Humidesulfovibrio mexicanus: one gene and its partner. The protein of the gene in region 1 interacts with the protein of each later gene in a pairwise test. Links are inferred from orthologs where the notes say so. Each region holds a gene or a part of one and is shown on either strand. Other genes may lie near its edges. The genes, in order: CHB73_RS13475 and ndk.

Region 1 (7,964 bases):
GCCGCGCTCCCGGTCGGACTGGCAGTGCACGCACAGCCGCGCCGTGGGGTTGGCGAAAAGCCGCGCCAGGGCGATGTCCTCGCCGCAGTCCTCGCACACGCCGTAGGTCCCGGCGTCCATGCGGGCAAGGGCCTCCTCTATCTCGGCGCGCCGGGCCTCCATGCGGCGGCGCAGCACCAGCTGCATCCCCACCTCCACCACGCGGGAGGCGTACTCGTTTTCATCGGCGCAGGCGTCGAGCCGGGTGGCGTCGTCCATGTCCGGGTCCGGGGCGACAGGGGGCATGAGTCCGTTCAGGGCGTCCATCAACTGCTGGCGAAGGTTCGTCTGCATGGCGTGTCCTCCTGGTTTGGCGGAAGGCCCGGCTGTACCGCCGAGCATGAAGACGGCTATCACGCGCCCGGCGGGCCGTGGTTACCGTGCCGTTACGCCAGGGGAACAAGTGCGCGGCTTCGAGGCGGAGCGGCGAGACCCCGGAGCGAAGCGGGAGTCGGGGCGGCGTTGCCTTGGGAGCGCCTTTGGGCTAGCGTTGCGCCATGCCGTCGGCAGAAAGCCGCCACCGTTCGAGCCAGGAGGAGCCCATGCGCGCACCATTTCCGCTTTCCCGAACCGCGTTCGCGGCCGCACTTGCCGCGCTTCTCGCCGCCGCGCCGCTGGTCTGGCCCGGACAGGCCCATGCCCTGAGCATGGGCGGCCTGTTCGGGTCGCCCGTGGACGCCGAGTTGGTGGGACGGGTGCCCCAGGCCAAGCGCGAGGGCATCAACAAGGCCGAGTTCCTGCTGGCCTGCGCCAAACAGGATCAGGAGCTCGCGGAGCTGAAAGAGGAGTTGGCCGACCGCCAGGACGACCTGGCGAGCCTCTACGCCAAGCTGGCCAAATGCCAGACCCGCGCCGCGGAGATCGCCCTGGACATCGCCAAGATGGAGGCCGTCATGGGCAGCAATCTGGGCAAGGGCGAGGAGAACCGCAAGGTGCTCGACGGGCTTAAGAGCGACCGCGCCGAGAACGACCTGGAATGCCGGGAGCTCAAGTCCAAGATCGGACCAGCCACGCTGATGGTGCGCGACTGGACCAATCGCGTGGCCGCCAAGGAAAAGGCCGTGGCCGAGTTCAAGGCCCGGAGGCCGTCTCTCTCGGGCATCGCCGCCCCGGCCCCTGCGCCCGCTCCGGTGGTTCCCGTGGACGATCCAGTGGAGATCGTCCGGCCCCAGCCCGGCTCTGCCGCGTCCCAGCCAGAAGCCTCGCCAGCGGTTCCGGCGTCCGAGGCCGACCTCAAGAACTAGGCGCACCCGCGCAGTCCCGGCACGCGCCCCGGAGGGGACGCCCATGACCAAGAGACAGAAAGGCGCGGCCGCTGCCGCTCCGTACGCACCCACGCCCGCCGAGACGGCCGCCGAGGCCGCCCGCGCGGGCTTCGAGCTGTCCGCGCCGCAGGCGGAGGCCTTGTCCCGCTACCTGACCCTGCTGCTCAAGTGGAGCCGGGCCATGAACCTGGTGGGCCGCACCGGCTGGCCCGAGGTGTTCCGCGACCTGGCGGCGGACAGCCTGCACCTGGCGCGCTTTCTGGCCGAAGCGGGCCTGCCGCCGAATCCGTTGACCCTGGACCTTGGGGCGGGCGCGGGCCTGCCCGGCATCCCCCTGCGGGTGCTCTGGCCGGAGGGCGAGTACGTGCTGGTGGAACTGCGCGAAAAACGGGCCATTTTCTTGACCCAGGCCGTTGCGGCCGTGCGCTTGGCGCGCACCTTCGTGCTGCACGGCCGGGCCGAGGGCGCCGTGCAGGCCCTGCCGGGCCTTGGGCTTTTGCGTCCGCGCCAGGGCGCGGACCTGGTGCTGAGCCGGGCCTTCATGCCCTGGCCCAGGCTGCTGCCCCTGGCGGCCGGGCTTTTGGGCCCGGACCGCGCAGAGGCAGGCGGCAAACTGGTGGTGCTGGCCAACGAGGCCCCGCCAGCCGCCATCGGGGAGGGCCTGGGCGCGGGCTTCCGGCTGGCCGGGGCGCGGGAGTATCCGGCGGGCGGGGGGCGGCGCTACTTCTGGTTGCTGGAGTTGGACAGGGTCTGAAGCATTCCGCCCTTGAAGATGAGGCGGGTGGCCAGTTCGTCGGCCTGTTCGGCCAGGTCCATGAGCTTCTCCAGGTATTCGAGGATGGCGTGCCGACGGGCCTCGTCCCCGTTTTCGAAGTCAAAGGTCAGGTCGCCGGAGCTGAAGTACTGTTCGAGCTTGTCCAGGTAGGCGGAGTCGAGCATTGTCGCGTCCTTTGGCCGTGGGGGGCCGTTTCAGTCGTGGTGATAGGGCAGGCCCTTGTTGATGCTGGCGGCGCGGTACAGCTGTTCCAGCAGCACCACGCGGGCCAGCTCGTGCGGCAGGGTGATGCGTCCCAGGGAGAACATGGCGCCGCCGTTTTTGGCCCGGCCGCGCAGCTCGTCGGACAGGCCGAAGGCCCCGCCCACGATGAACCAGGGCGTGCGGGCCGCGTCCTCCCAGGCCTTGATGCGCGCCGCGAGCTCCCGGCTGGACCAGGTTTCGCCGCGTTCGTCAAGGAGCACGGGCGTGGCCCCGGCGGGCAGCTTGGCCAAAATGTCGCGGCCCTCGCGCTGGGGTTTTTCCGCAGGCGGGCAGGCGGCCGGGGCGTCCTTGACGGTGACGAAGTCGCAGCGGGCCAGGCGGGAGAGCTTGAGGGCGTACAGCTCGGCCGCGTCGCGCAGGGCGGCCTCGCGGCATTTGCCCACAAACAGGCAGCCCAGCGGCACTAGCGGCGCTCCAGCCGGGCCGAGAGCCTTCCCTCGTCCGCCAGCAGCACCCGCACGAAGCCGCCGTCCCCGGCGAGGCCGGGATTCAGCACATGGCAGCGGCCCAGGCGCTCCTCGCCCTGGCCTTCGTGGATGTGCCCGCAGACGCAGATCTCGGGCTGGGCGGATTCCAGGAAGGCGCGCACGGCCCGGCTGCCGACGCTTACGCCGTTTGGCAGGCGGTCCAGCCCGGTGCCGTGGGGCGCGTTGTGGACCACGGCCAGCACCCGGCCCCCAGGCCCGGCCAGGGCCAGGGCCGCGGCGTGGGCCTGGTCCAGCCAGGCGGCCAGATCCGCCTCGGACGCCTCGCTGGGCGTGTCGAATGGGGTGGGCGTGGACCAGCCGACGCCCATGAGGGCCAGGCCGGGGGCCAGAAGCCGCGCCGCACGGTGGATGTTCGCGCCCTCGGCCTCAAGGAAGCCGGTGACGCCGGGCTCGTCCATGTTGCCTATCTGGGCCAGCACGGCGGGGTTGGCGCGCCGTGCGGCGGCGAGCACCAGTCCGGCCTCGCGCGGGCCGCCCCGGTTGGTCAAATCGCCGGAGATGATGAGCCCGTCGGCCCCGGCCACGCCTGGAATGCCAGCGAACACTCCCGCATCCTCATGCACGTCGCCCAGCACGATCCACTCCATGTTGCGCCTCTTCTGGTTCTCATACGGTGTGGGCATCCACCCGCAGAAATTGGGGAAATCGCTATGTTCCGACTGGGGGACGGGGAATTTTCCCCTTCCATTCGGGGCGGTCATAGCATACACAAAATCACGGCGCAAAGGGTGCGGGGGCGCCCGGAAATCAAGCGTTTTGGGGGGGAGAAGATGACCGATGCGAGCCAGGAGAAGGACCGGCTGCGGAAGAGTCTGGTGGAGCGGCGCATGGCGCTGACGTCTGAAGAGGTGGCCCGCGCCAGCCAGGCCGTGGCCGAGCGCATCCGTGCGCTGCCGGAGTGGAAGAACGCCTGGTCGGTGCTTTTGTACTGGCCCATCAAGAACGAGGTGGACACGCGGCCGCTTCTGGAAGAGCTGTGGGCGCGCGGCGCCAACGCGCTTTTGCCCCGCTGTCGGCCGGAGCAGCCCGGATTCATGGACCTGTGCGCCTGCTCCTGCGAGGAGGATCTGACGGAAGGGTCGTTCAACATCATGGAGCCCGCGGCCTGCTGCGCCACCAGCGAGGACTCCGGCGAGCCTTTTGTGCCCGATCTGGTGCTGGTGCCCGCCGTGGCCTTCGACGCCCACGGCTACCGCTTGGGCTTCGGCGGCGGCTATTACGACCGCCTGCTGGCACGGCCCGAGATGGACGAGGCCGTGACCATCGGCCTGTGCTACGAGTTCCAGCGCCTGCCCGTGCTGCCCACCAACGCCTGGGACGAGCCGGTGCAGGCCGTATGCACCGAGCGCGAGCTCAAGTGGTTCCGGTAGGGGACTGGCGGTGATCGGGACCGTCGAGTTTCGTTTCCCGGGCCTGGAGGGGGTGCGCTGCGTCTTCACCACGCGCAAGGGCGGGGCGAGCCCGCCGCCCTTTGACGGGGCCAACCTGTCCTTTGACGTGGGCGACGATCCGCTGGCCGTGGCGGCCAATCGCCGCGCCCTGGCCGCGCAAATGGGGCCGCAGCTGTGGTGCGAGCTGCGCCAGGTGCATGGCGATGTGCTGCACCTGGACCCCCGTCCAGCGCCGCTTGAGGAATTCGCCGCGCGCGGGGCCGTGCTGGAGGGCGACGCCCTGGCCACGGCCCGGACCGGCGTGGCCCTGTGCATCAAGACCGCGGACTGCCAGCCCATTCTGCTGGCCCATGAGACCGGGCGCTTCGTGGCCGCCCTGCACGCGGGCTGGCGCGGCAACGTGCTGAATTTGCCGGGAACGGCCGTGGCGCGGCTGTGCGCGCGCTACGGCTGCGCGCCGGGCGAGCTCTTCGCCGTGCGCGGCCCCAGCCTCGGCCCGGACAAGGCCCAGTTCCTCAATTTCGCCCAGGAGTTCGGGCAGGAGTTTCTGCCCTATTTCGACCGCCGGGCCGACACCGTGGACTTGTGGCGGCTCACCCGACATCAGCTTGAGCGCGCTGGCCTTGCGCCGGAGCGCGTCTTTGGCCTGGACCGCTGCACCCTGTCCGAGCCGGAGGCCTTCTTCTCGTACCGCGCCGCGCGTAAGACCGGCCGCATGATGTCCGTCATCTGGCGGCAAGATTAAGCTTTTTCCAGAGGGGCGGCTTCACAGGCGGGCGGAAGTGGGGTAAAGCGGATTGCAACCCCGAACCGTGAGGTCCCCATGCTCAAAGGAATCTATCGCGTCGAGTTCCAATCCAGCCTGGCCACAGTGGGCGACGGCATCGTCGTGTTCGACGCCTGCGGCGTGCACGGCGCCAACGACACGCACGTCTACCGCGGCGTGCAGGAGGGCTTTGGCGATGCGCTGCGGCTCGATGTCGAGATCCGGCATCTTCGGGGCGAGAAGTACCCGTCCTTCGGCCCGCTTTCGGCCATCAACCTGGATCTGGAGGTCAGCGAGATGACGCCCGAGGGTTTTCGCGCCGTGGGCGCCGTGCGCGAAGCCAGGAACATCCGGCTGCACGTGTTCGGCCACAAGCTGGCCGACCTGGCGGATCTGGCCGTCTTGACCGGCCCGGAGGACGCGTGCTCCCCGGACGGGGAGTAGCCGCGCGGGCACTGTTTCCGGGAAGGCCTCAGCGTTGCAGGCTGGTGAAGATGGCGATGATGAGCAGCACGATGACGACGCCGAGCAGCAGCTTGACCGACAGCCAACCGGCGGCCTTGGGCTGGGCTGCGTCTGGCGGGGGGGCTGCGGCCGCGCGGGCCTGCGGCGGGGCCAGGCGTTCCAGGGCCTTGCGCTTGCCCCAGCGGTAGCCGAAGAAGACAAGGGCGAGGGCGATGAGCAGTCCGGCCTTGGTGAACATCGGCGCTCCGGTGTGTGAGGGTGGAAATGGACGGGGCGTTCCGGGAATGGCCGAAACGCCCCGCCTTGCGTTGTCTAGATGACCTTGTTCAGCGGGTATTCGATGATGCCTTCCGCACCCAGGGCCTTGAGCTCCGGGATGAGGTCGCGCACGATGCTCTCGTCCACCACGATCTCCACGGACAGCCAGGCCGGATCGGACAGGGCGCTCACCGTGGGCGAGGTGAGGCTGGGCAGCAGCTCGGCCGCCTGGTCCATGCGCGCCTTGGGCATGTTCATCTTGAGCCCCACCATGCGCTCGGCCTTGAGCGCGCCCTGCAAGAGCAGGTTCATCTTCTCGATCTTGGCGCGCTTGAAGGGGTCTTCCCAGGCCTTCTTGTTGGCGATGAGCCGGGTGTTCGTGAGCAACAGGTCCTTGATGATCTTGAGGCCGTGGGCGCGGATGGTGGTGCCGGTCTCGGTCACCTCCACGATGGCGTCGCACAGGCCTTCCACCACCTTGGCCTCGGTGGCGCCCCAGGAAAAGGCGACCTCCACCGGGATGTTGCGCTCTGCGAAGTACTGCTTGGTGAAGTTCACCAGTTCGGTGGCGATCTTCTTGCCCGCCAGGTCCTCCGGGCGGGTGCAGGGGGAGTCTCCGGCCACGGCCAGCACCCAGCGCGCGGGCCGGTTGCTCACCTTGGAGTACACGAGGTCCGAGACGACCACGACGTCGGAATTGTTCTCCAGAATCCAGTCCTTGCCGGTCAAGCCCACGTCGAGGGTGCCCTGCTCCACGTAGATGCTCATCTCCTGGGCGCGGCACATGCTGCAGGCTATCTCGTCGTCGTCGATCTCCGGGAAGTAGTTGCGGGAATGCAGGCGGATCTTCCAGCCGCTTTTTTCGAAGAGTTTTATGGTGGCGTCCTGAAGGCTGCCCTTGGGGATGCCCAGTTTCAGCTTGTTCTCGCTCATTTTCCGTAGACCTCCTTGGGATCGAAGACCATGGGCGAACACTCGCGTACGGCGTCGCCATCGATTTCACGGTAGAAACAGCTCTTGCGGCCTGTGTGGCAAGCCGCCCCGCCCATCTGGGTCACCTGGATCAGCACCGTGTCGGCGTCGCAATCCAGGCGGATGGTATGGACCTTTTGCACGTGTCCGGAGGTGCCGCCCTTGTGCCACAGCGTGTTGCGGCTGCGGCTGTAGTAATGCGCCTCGCCTGTCTCGATGGTTTTGTCCCACGCGGCCTCGTTCATGTAGGCCAGCATGAGCACCTCTCCGGTCTGCGCCTCCTGGGCGATGACCGGCACGAGCCCTCCGCACTTTGCAAAATCCGGTCTGAGCATGAATACCTCGTGAAATGGCGTCCGCGCGGGCCGGTTTGCGGGCCACGCGGCGAGAGCGGGTATACGCAATCGCGCTGGGCTTGTCCAACGCGGCACGGCTGCGCATATTTCATCATGCTGAATATGATATTCCCCATGGCGGACACCGGGAAGGCGCGGCCAGGATTATTTAACGCTCGGAATTTTTAGGAGTATTTATTTCATACCTTGAAAAGGATTTTTGCCGCGAAATTCTTGACTGAACAGTATGAATTGGATAGTCACCGGGAAGCAAAATATCCCCTCGGGTTTTGGCGGAATTTCGCGACGGTCTCTTGCGTGGGAGGCCGCGGGTCTTGTTTCACGGGCTGGGGCGCACCCTCCCAAACGTGCGAGGCAAGGAACAACGACATGGATAGAAGAGTGCTGCTGCTGAGCGCCGGGACCCTGTTCTCCCTGGCCCTGGTCTCCGTCCTGAGCCTGGAAGCGCAGGGAGTGGGAGAGGCGCGGGCCAACGCCGCCGCCAGGGCCGACGTGGTGACCATCGACGCCATGAAGGAGCTGGGCGCGCTGGAACTGCCGCCCGTCACCTTCCTGCACGACAAGCACGTCGAGGCCGTGAAGGGCTCCGGCGCGGAGTGTTCGGCCTGCCACCTGCAGAAGGACGGCAAGCTGCTGGTGAGGTTCAAGCGCGAGCAGAACGCCTCCTTTGCGGAAACGAAGAGCGTCTATCACCAGAACTGCATCGGCTGCCACACCGACCTGGCCGCCAAGGGCCGCAAGACCGGGCCCCAGGACGGCGATTGCCGCTCCTGCCACGACGCCAGGCCAAGGGTCGTGTCCGTTCGCCAGCCCGCAGGTTTCGACAACGCCCTGCACTTCCGCCATTCGGAGTCGCGGGAGATCCCCTCCGGCGTCACCGGTGCGTCCGGCGAGGCGGTGAAGGACAACTGCAACCGCTGCCACC
Region 2 (8,116 bases), on another replicon or contig:
TCGGACGAGCAGCACGCCGAATTCACGCCCATCATCATCGAACCCAAGATGGCCTTCGGCACCGGGCACCACCCCACCACGGCCCTCTGCCTCACCTGCATCGCCGATCTCAATCGCGAGGGCCACATCGCGCCCGGTATGGAATTCCTGGACCTGGGAACCGGCTCCGGCATCCTGGGCATCGGCCTGGCAAAGCTCGGCCTGCACGGCCTGGGGCTCGACATCGACCCACAGGCCATTGCCTGCGCACGGGAAAACGCCGAGATAAACGCCGTCGCGGAAGCCTTTTCCGTCGCCGTGGGCGGCATCACCACCCTGCCGGAAGACAAGCGCTTTCAGGTCATCGTGGCCAACATCCTGTCCAAGCCCCTCATCTTCATGGCCAAGGACATCCTGTCGCACTTGGCGCCCGGCGGTTGCCTGGCGCTTTCTGGCATCCTGGTGGAGCAGGCGCAGGACGTCATCCGGGCATACAAACGCCTTGGCCTTCCCGACCCGGTGCAGCGCGACGAAGGCGAATGGTGCGGCCTGCTCTGGACACACGTCGTAAGGGCGGAGGGAGCGGAGAGCTGATGTCACGCTCGGGGGAACGCATCCGGGGCATGTACCGGGCCTTTGCCGAGGCCTTGGGCCCCAGCCGCTGGTGGCCCGGCGACACCCCCTTCGAGGTGGCGGTGGGCGCCATTCTTACCCAGAACACAAACTGGAAAAACGTTGAGCGGGCCATCGCCAACCTCAAACAAGCCCAGGCAATGACGGAACGCGGGCTGCGCGCCCTCCCCTCCGCACGCCTGGAGGAGCTTATCCGCCCAGCAGGGTACTTCCGCATCAAAACCAAACGGTTGACAGATTTTCTGGATTTTCTTGAGGAAGAATCTGGCCTCGACATCGAGGCTCTGTCCCGAAAATCCCTGGAGGAGTTGCGCCCCAAACTGCTGGCCGTGCGGGGCATCGGCCCGGAAACCGCGGACTCCATCCTGTGCTACGCCCTTGGCAAACAGACGTTCGTGGTGGACGCCTACACCATGCGCATGTTCTCGCGCCACCAACTCATCCCGGAGCAGACCGACTACCACGAGGTCCAGGAAATCATCCAATCCTCCCTCCCAGCATCTGTTCAAGATTACAATGAATTTCATGCACTGATCGTGCGCGCCGCCAAAGAGTGGTGCCACAAGTCGCGCCCCCTTTGCGCACAGTGCCCAGGGCGGTCCCTGCTGCCCGATACGGATCGGATGGCCATATGATTCTGCGCCTCCTGACCGTACTCTGGCTTGCCGCCGCCTTTGCCCTGTCCGTGCCGCTGCCCGCGGCCTGGGCACAGGGTGCGCAGCTGGAAAAAACCTTGCGGAACGAACGCCTGAAGGCCGAGGAACGCAAGGGCGAGGTGCGCAGGCTTGCCGCACGGGAAAAATCCCTGGCGGGCAAGCTGGGAGAGGTTGAGACCCGCATGAAGGCGACTCAGGCGCGCATCGCCAAGCAGGAGGAGGAGCTTGCCCTCATCCGCGCGGAAGAGGCTCGCCACGCCGGGCAGTACGAAGAGTTGCGCGTGCGCCGCGAAAAATCCGTGCGTGAGCTTCGGCGTCTGCTGGAACTGCTGTGGCCCGTGCAGGCCCAGGGGATGCAGGAGGGGGCACGGCTGGCGGACGGATGGGATTCTGCGGACCGCCGTTTTCAGTGGAACGGCGCGGCCTATGCCCGCGCACGCGCGATGCTTGAGGATGTGCGGCGTCAGGAGCAGGAGCTCTCCGGCGTGCTGGAACGCCAGCGTGAACTCGAACAGCGTGTCGACAGGCAGTTGGCCGCCGTCAACGCGGAAAAGGACGCCCTGCTCAAGGACCGGCTTGCGCTCAATGCGCGCATGAACCAGGTGAACTCCCAGCGTCGCGATCTAGAGGGCGAACTGCAAGGCATCCTCAAGACCATTCAACAGCTCAACTACCAGCTGGTAAGCCTGCGCGGCCGCAAGTTCGAGGCCTTCAAGGCCGCCCTGCCCTGGCCTGTTGGAGGCCGTGTCGTGACGGCCTTCGCGCCAGAAGGCAAGCCCGCCCGCAGGGGCATCGGCATCGCCACCGGCGAAGCGGCCACCGTTCGCAGCGTGTTTTGGGGCAAGGTGGTCCATAACGACGTGCTGCGCGGCCTGGGCAAGGTCGTCATCCTCTACCATGGTGGCGACTACTACACGTTGTACGCCTATCTGTCTGAGACCAGCGTGGAGCCGGGACAGGACGTGGAGAAGGACGAACCCATAGGCCGCGCAGGGTACTACCCGGAAGCGCACGGCAACGGACTCTATTTCGAATTGCGTTTTCACCAGAAACCCATTAATCCGCAGCTGTGGCTCATGCCCGCCCATTAGGCGGCGCTGTTCCGTTCCTGGTCCGATCCCTGGAGGATTTCTATGCGCGTCGGCATCTGGTTTGTCTGTTTCATCATGCTTTTGACCCTGACCGTGGCCCCGGCGCCCCTTGGGGCTGCACCGGCCAAGGACGACCAGTTCGAGGCCCTGCGCAGGTTCAGCCAAGTGGTCGACATGGTGGAAACGCACTATGTGAAGCCGGTCACCAAGGCCGAACTCATTCAAAATTCCATCAAAGGAATGCTTGAGCAGCTCGACCCCCACTCGGCCTTCCTCTCCCCCGAAGACTTCAAGGAACTGCAGGTCTCGTCCAGCGGCGCCTTCCACGGCATCGGCATAGAGATCAGCTCCGAGAACGGTCGATTGGTGGTGGTGTCCCCCATTGAGGACACCCCCGCCCACAAGGCCGGCCTCAAAAGCGGGGACATCATCCTCGAAATTGACGGCGACCCCACCATGGAACTCGGCATGACCGAGGCCGTGAAAAAAATCCGTGGCCCGCAGGGCACGACCGTCACCCTGACCATTCTGCACAAGGGCGCGCAGCAGCCGGAAGACGTGACCATCGCCCGCGGCACCATCCCCATCATCAGCGTCAAGACGCAGGAATTGGACAAGGGCTACGTGCTCTGCCGCATTACCCGCTTCAACGAGCACACCACCAAGGAATTGCGCGAGAAGCTGGCCGAGTACGCCAAGAAGACCCCCATTCAGGGCATCGTGCTTGATCTGCGCAACAATCCTGGCGGTCTGCTTGAACAGGCCGTGACCGTTGCCGACACCTTCCTTGAGGATGGGCTCATCGTCTATATCCAGGGAAAAGATCCCCAGTCGCGCCGCGACTTTACCGGTCGCAAGTCCTCCGACGACCTCGTGCAAACGCCGGTGGTCACCCTCATCAACGCGGGGAGCGCCTCCGCAGCGGAAATCGTGGCCGGGGCCCTGCAGGACCGCAAGCGTTCCCTGCTCATTGGCGAAAAGACCTTTGGCAAGGGCTCGGTGCAAACCGTAGTCTCTCTGCCGGACGGATCGGGAATCAAGCTCACCACCGCCCTGTACTACACGCCCAACGGCCGTTCCATTCAGGCCGAGGGCATCGTGCCGGACCTGGAAATTCCCTTCACCGCACCTCCCTCTGACGAGGACAAGAACCTCAAAGACCGCTTCACGTTCCGCGAAAAGGACTTCTCCCGTCACCTGGAAAACGGCAGCGCCAAGAAAGGCAAGAAGACCCCGGCCAAACCTGGCCAGGAGAGCGATGCCGCGCGTGCGCTGATCGAGAAGGACAACCAACTGCGACTGGGGCTTGAAATGGTCAAGACCCTCCCCAAGATTCGGGACATTCGCTAGCAAGCCAATGACACAGCACAGCAACAACAAGGACCAGGCCGGGAAACGTCGGCCTGGTCCTGGCCTTTCGCCCGCTCGCAAGCGGCTTGTCCTGTGGATCGTCCTGGCCGTGGCGGCCGCACTCGCTGTTGGCTTGTTGATGTCCCGGAGCGTCGCCCCACCTCCCCCATCCATGCAGAACGCAACCGAATCTCCACAGGCGGACAGTTTGTCCTCGCGAGCCGCCCTCGCCTCCGAAGCCGTTCGTCATGTGCTGGGCCAAGTCGCGCCGGGAGCTCAAGAACCCAAAGTCGTGACGACCGAAGAACGCTTGCGCAATGGCGAACCCTATGCGTTTGTCGCCCTGCGCCTGCCGCCTGCGGACTCCCACTCCCTGCGCCAGGGGCTCGACAAGAAGCTGTCCCAAATTCACGGTGTGACGCTGCATGTGAACGCCCACGACGAATGGGAAGTGCGCGTGGATGGCGTGCCCTGCCTGCTGCTGCGTCTCACTCCGCTCACCCCGGAGCCAGCCGAGAAGCACCCGGCCAAGGGGCGGCTGGCAATCGTCATCGACGACATGGGCGAAGATGTGGCCGTGGCGCGCGATCTGGCCGCGCTTGGCGTTCCCATTGCCTTTTCCATCTGGCCCGACAGCGGCCACAGGGTGCAGGTGCTCAACATTGCGCAATCCGCGGGGAAAGAAATTTTCATCCACCTCCCCATGCAGCCCAAAGGCTACCCCAAGGTTGCGCCCGGCCCGCATGCGCTGCTTGACGGCATGACCGCCGAAAGGATTCAGGAGGTTGTGCGCCGCGCCGCGTCACGGGTGCCTGGAGCCGTCGCCGTCAACAACCACATGGGCTCGGCCTTTACGGAGTCGACCTACGGGATGCGCGCGGCGTTGTCCGCCATAAAGGGGCAAGGGCTTTTCTTTCTGGACAGCCGCACCACGGCAAAGAGCGTCGGGGTCGCCGAGGCCCGCCGCATCGGGCTGCAAGTGCACCAGCGCGATGTGTTTCTGGACAATGATCTCGCCGTGCCCGCCATTGTGGCCCAGTTGCGCGTGGCCGAAGCTGCGGCCCTGAAGCACGGACACGCCATCGCCATCGGGCATCCGCACAAGCAGACCGTTGCCGCCATCCGCGCCTGGCTCAAGAAAAAGAGCCCATCCGTTCATGTGGTCACCGTATCTTCGTTGCCGCCGCAATGATGCGCCTTGCCAATTCCGCGGTCTTCAGGCTATCCTTTTGATTCAACTGGCGAGCCATCTCTCTAGGCCCGATTTTTGCTAGCATTTTCCGGCAGAACGGCTTTTTCCTTCCACTGGGACCACGGGCGTACAAGGAACGGCGGACATGAGCAAAATTCTAGAACAAGATGAAGTAGATGCCCTTCTGCGCGGTCTTTCCGGCGGAGAAGTTGAAACAACGCCCGACATTCCAGAAGATGACTCCGGCATCGTTCCCTTCGACCTCACCAACCAGGACCGCATCATCCGCGGCCGAATGCCGGTCCTGGAAATCGTAAACGACCGTTTCGCTCGTCTGTGCACAAACGCTCTGGCCAACACCATGCGCAAACGCGTGGATATCAATCCCATCTCCATCGACATGAGCAAATTCGGGGATTTCATGCGCTCGCTCCCCGTTCCGACCAGCATCTCCATCTTCAAGATGGAGCCCCTGCGGGGCAATGCCCTGCTGGTTGTGGACTCGCGCCTGGTCTTCGCCCTGGTGGAAAACTTTTTCGGCGGCGCGGGCAGTCAACCGAAGGTGGAAGGGCGCGATTTCACGCCCATTGAGCAAGCCATCGTGGACAAGGTCGTCAAGGTGGCGCTCTCCAACATGGAGGAATCCTGGAAGCCCGTGCATGAGGTGCACATCGAGGTGGTGCGCTCCGAGGTCAATCCGCAGTTCGCCGCCATCGTTCCGCCAAGCGATGTGGTCATCGTCATCACCTTCGAAGTGGAGTTGGAAAACGCCATCGGCTCGCTCATCTGCTGCCTGCCGTATGCCACGATGGAGCCCATCCGCTCCAAACTGCACGCCTCCTTCCAGTCAGAACGCCTTGAGGTGGACCATGTGTGGATCAGCCGCTTCAAGGAGCGGCTGCTCGAAACCCCGGTGGAATTTCTTGTGCGCCTCGGCAAATCACGCATCACAGGACGGCAACTTCTGAATCTCGAGGTCGGCGACATCATGCTGTTGGACACCGATGCGGAGGATCTGCTGGAGGTCGAGATCGAAGGCGTGCGGAAATTCCATGGCGTGCCTGGTCGCGTAAAAGGCAACAAGAGCTTCAAGATCATCAAGGACGAGCAGTTGCACTTCTAGCTTTCGCTTTTGTCTTCGCCCATCCGCAGCCCCCTTCCGGACCGCCAAAGCCCTTGACTTGCGCCGCGTTTGCGGTGCATTTCCCTGCACGCGAACACAAGCGGCCCATGCGCCGCATACACCATTCACCGGAGGACACCACATGACGACCGAGCGCACCTTCTCCATCATCAAACCCGATGCCGTCGCCGCAAAACAGACCGGCGCCATCATCCAGATGATCCTCGATGCGGGCCTCACCGTTAAGGCCATGAAGATGATCCGGCTCACCCGCCCCCAGGCCGAGGGCTTCTACGCCGTGCACAAGGAGCGCCCCTTTTTCAAGGATCTCGTGGAATACATGATTTCCGGACCGGTGGTGGTGTCCTGCCTTGAAGGCGATAACGCCATTATCCGCTACCGCGAACTCATGGGCGCCACCGACCCCGCCAAGGCCGCCGAAGGCACCATCCGCAAGAAGTTCGGCAAGAGCATCGAGGCCAACGCCTGCCACGGCTCAGACGGACCGGACACCGCCAAGGTCGAAATGTCCTACTTTTTCAGCTCCCTGGAGATCGTGGGGGAATAAGGGCAATGAACAATCGCGTCGGCTTCATCGGCGTCGGGAACATGGGCACGGCCATCATCAAAGGGTTGGCCGCACAGGGCATACAGGTGCATGGCTACGACCTGGACTCGGCCAAGCTTGAAAAGCTGGGCCGCGAGGTCGGGCTTACGGCCGAACCCTCGCCCAAAACCCTGGTGAAGCACTGCCGTTACGTGCTGCTGGCCGTAAAGCCGCAACACCTCCCGGCCGCGCTTGAAGACATCGCTCCGGAGCTCTCCCCCGGGCACTGCCTGCTGTCCATCGCGGCCGGGATCACCATGGCTCGCCTGCAGGAGCTTTGCGGGGGACGCTGTCCTGTGGTGCGCATCATGCCCAACACCCCGGCCCTGGTGGGCGCAGGGGTATTCGCCCTGTGCTTTGATGACGCAAGCCTCGATGCAGAGCGCCGAGATTTCATCCGGGCCATGCACAAACCTTTGGGCCAGGTGCACGAACTGCCCGAGAAACTCTTCGACGCCTTCACCAGCGTGGCGGGTTGCGGGCCGGCGTACGTGTTCTATGTCATGGACGCCATTGTGGAGGCCGGGGTAAACCTGGGCCTGCCCCGCGCACAGGCCACGGACATCGTCAAGGCGCTCTTCAGCGGATCGGCCAAGCTGGCCGAAGAAGGCGGGATGCACTTGGCCGAACTGCGCGAGATGGTCACCAGCCCGGCCGGGTCCACCATCCGCGCCACCATGCACTTCGACCGCATGGCCATGCGCGGCGTCATCGTGGACGCCGTGCGCGAGGCTTACGACCGCAACGTCGAACTGGGCTAACGCTCCTAAAACGACAAAAGGCCGACTGGACGCTGAGCCCAGTCGGCCTTTTTTTGTGCCCTGCTGCTGCCGCTGCGGCCCGCCTGTACATGTGAAACTCTTGTGAAACAGCTCTGCTCTTTTGATGCGCGACCGGTGCTACAGCCAAAGCCATGGCAGATGCCGCACGACAACGACCTTGCACAGCTGCAACAACACGACGCCAGCAAACCCAGACAAGAGAACGAGTCTAAATAATTGTTTGAGTTTTTCTAGAGTCCATGGAGCACCTTGCGGGCCCAGGATCGGCTTGTTTTTGATCTCTCCGAAGTACCGCGTCGCCCCCCCCATGCCACCCCCGAGGAGCCAGGCGCATGTCGCCATGGGCCAGCCAGCGTTGGGGCTCTCCATGCGCGCGGCTTCCGCCCGAACATGGGCCATGGCCTCGCGCCAGGGCAGACGCAAAATTGCCCCACTCCCCACAAGAAGCACAGCCGATACTCGCGCAGGCAGGTACGCCAGAACATCGTCAGCTCGGGCCGCCGCCCAGCCCAGTTGGTTGAAACGCTCCGTGCGGTAGCCCCACATGGAATCCATGGTGCTGACCGCCTTGTACGCCCACATGAGGGCAGGTCCGCCCAGCACAAGGTAGAACAGGGGCGCAACGAAGGCGTCGCAAAAGTTTTCAGAAACGGTTTCGGCCAGGGTCTTGCGCAGTTCCGGGGCCTGCATGGTCGTTGTGTCC

Evidence for each region.
Region 2: the proteins of CHB73_RS13475 (region 1) and ndk interact in binary tests that used the Escherichia coli proteins (3 or more experiments, as listed by UniProt). The link is inferred for Humidesulfovibrio mexicanus from one-to-one orthologs.

What each region holds. Positions count from the first base shown.
Region 1 is NZ_FZOC01000007.1:49,960-57,923, forward strand. What follows is about bases 2,653-5,401. They hold CHB73_RS13475 (5-formyltetrahydrofolate cyclo-ligase), read left to right. Parts: upstream 2,653-3,601; coding sequence 3,602-4,201; downstream 4,202-5,401. Other genes in these bases: CHB73_RS13465 (23S rRNA (pseudouridine(1915)-N(3))-methyltransferase RlmH), read right to left, coding at 2,653-2,747; CHB73_RS13470 (metallophosphoesterase), read right to left, coding at 2,747-3,418; CHB73_RS13480 (polyphenol oxidase family protein), read left to right, coding at 4,212-4,967; CHB73_RS13485 (GrlR family regulatory protein), read left to right, coding at 5,046-5,401. In the rest of the region: CHB73_RS13445 (TraR/DksA family transcriptional regulator), read right to left, coding at 1-333; CHB73_RS13450 (hypothetical protein), read left to right, coding at 582-1,283; CHB73_RS13455 (16S rRNA (guanine(527)-N(7))-methyltransferase RsmG), read left to right, coding at 1,327-2,058; CHB73_RS13460 (hypothetical protein), read right to left, coding at 2,025-2,243; more of CHB73_RS13465, read right to left, coding at 2,274-2,652; more of CHB73_RS13485, read left to right, coding at 5,402-5,432; CHB73_RS13490 (hypothetical protein), read right to left, coding at 5,461-5,691; hisG (ATP phosphoribosyltransferase), read right to left, coding at 5,766-6,644; hisI (phosphoribosyl-AMP cyclohydrolase), read right to left, coding at 6,641-7,018; sulfate respiration complex hexadecaheme cytochrome HmcA, read left to right, coding at 7,409-7,964. UniProt on the Escherichia coli protein: Involved in the removal of 5-formyltetrahydrofolate.
Region 2 is NZ_FZOC01000010.1:21,427-29,542, reverse strand. The notes cover bases 4,979-7,879. They hold ndk (nucleoside-diphosphate kinase), read left to right. Parts: upstream 4,979-6,166; coding sequence 6,167-6,592; downstream 6,593-7,879. Other genes in these bases: CHB73_RS15550 (CobD/CbiB family cobalamin biosynthesis protein), read right to left, coding at 7,531-7,879; proC (pyrroline-5-carboxylate reductase), read left to right, coding at 6,598-7,392; fliM (flagellar motor switch protein FliM), read left to right, coding at 5,047-6,024. In the rest of the region: CHB73_RS15590 (50S ribosomal protein L11 methyltransferase), read left to right, coding at 1-573; CHB73_RS15585 (endonuclease III domain-containing protein), read left to right, coding at 573-1,247; CHB73_RS15580 (murein hydrolase activator EnvC family protein), read left to right, coding at 1,244-2,359; CHB73_RS15575 (S41 family peptidase), read left to right, coding at 2,402-3,709; CHB73_RS15570 (divergent polysaccharide deacetylase family protein), read left to right, coding at 4,002-4,901; more of CHB73_RS15550, read right to left, coding at 7,880-8,116. UniProt on the Escherichia coli protein: Major role in the synthesis of nucleoside triphosphates other than ATP. The ATP gamma phosphate is transferred to the NDP beta phosphate via a ping-pong mechanism, using a phosphorylated active-site intermediate.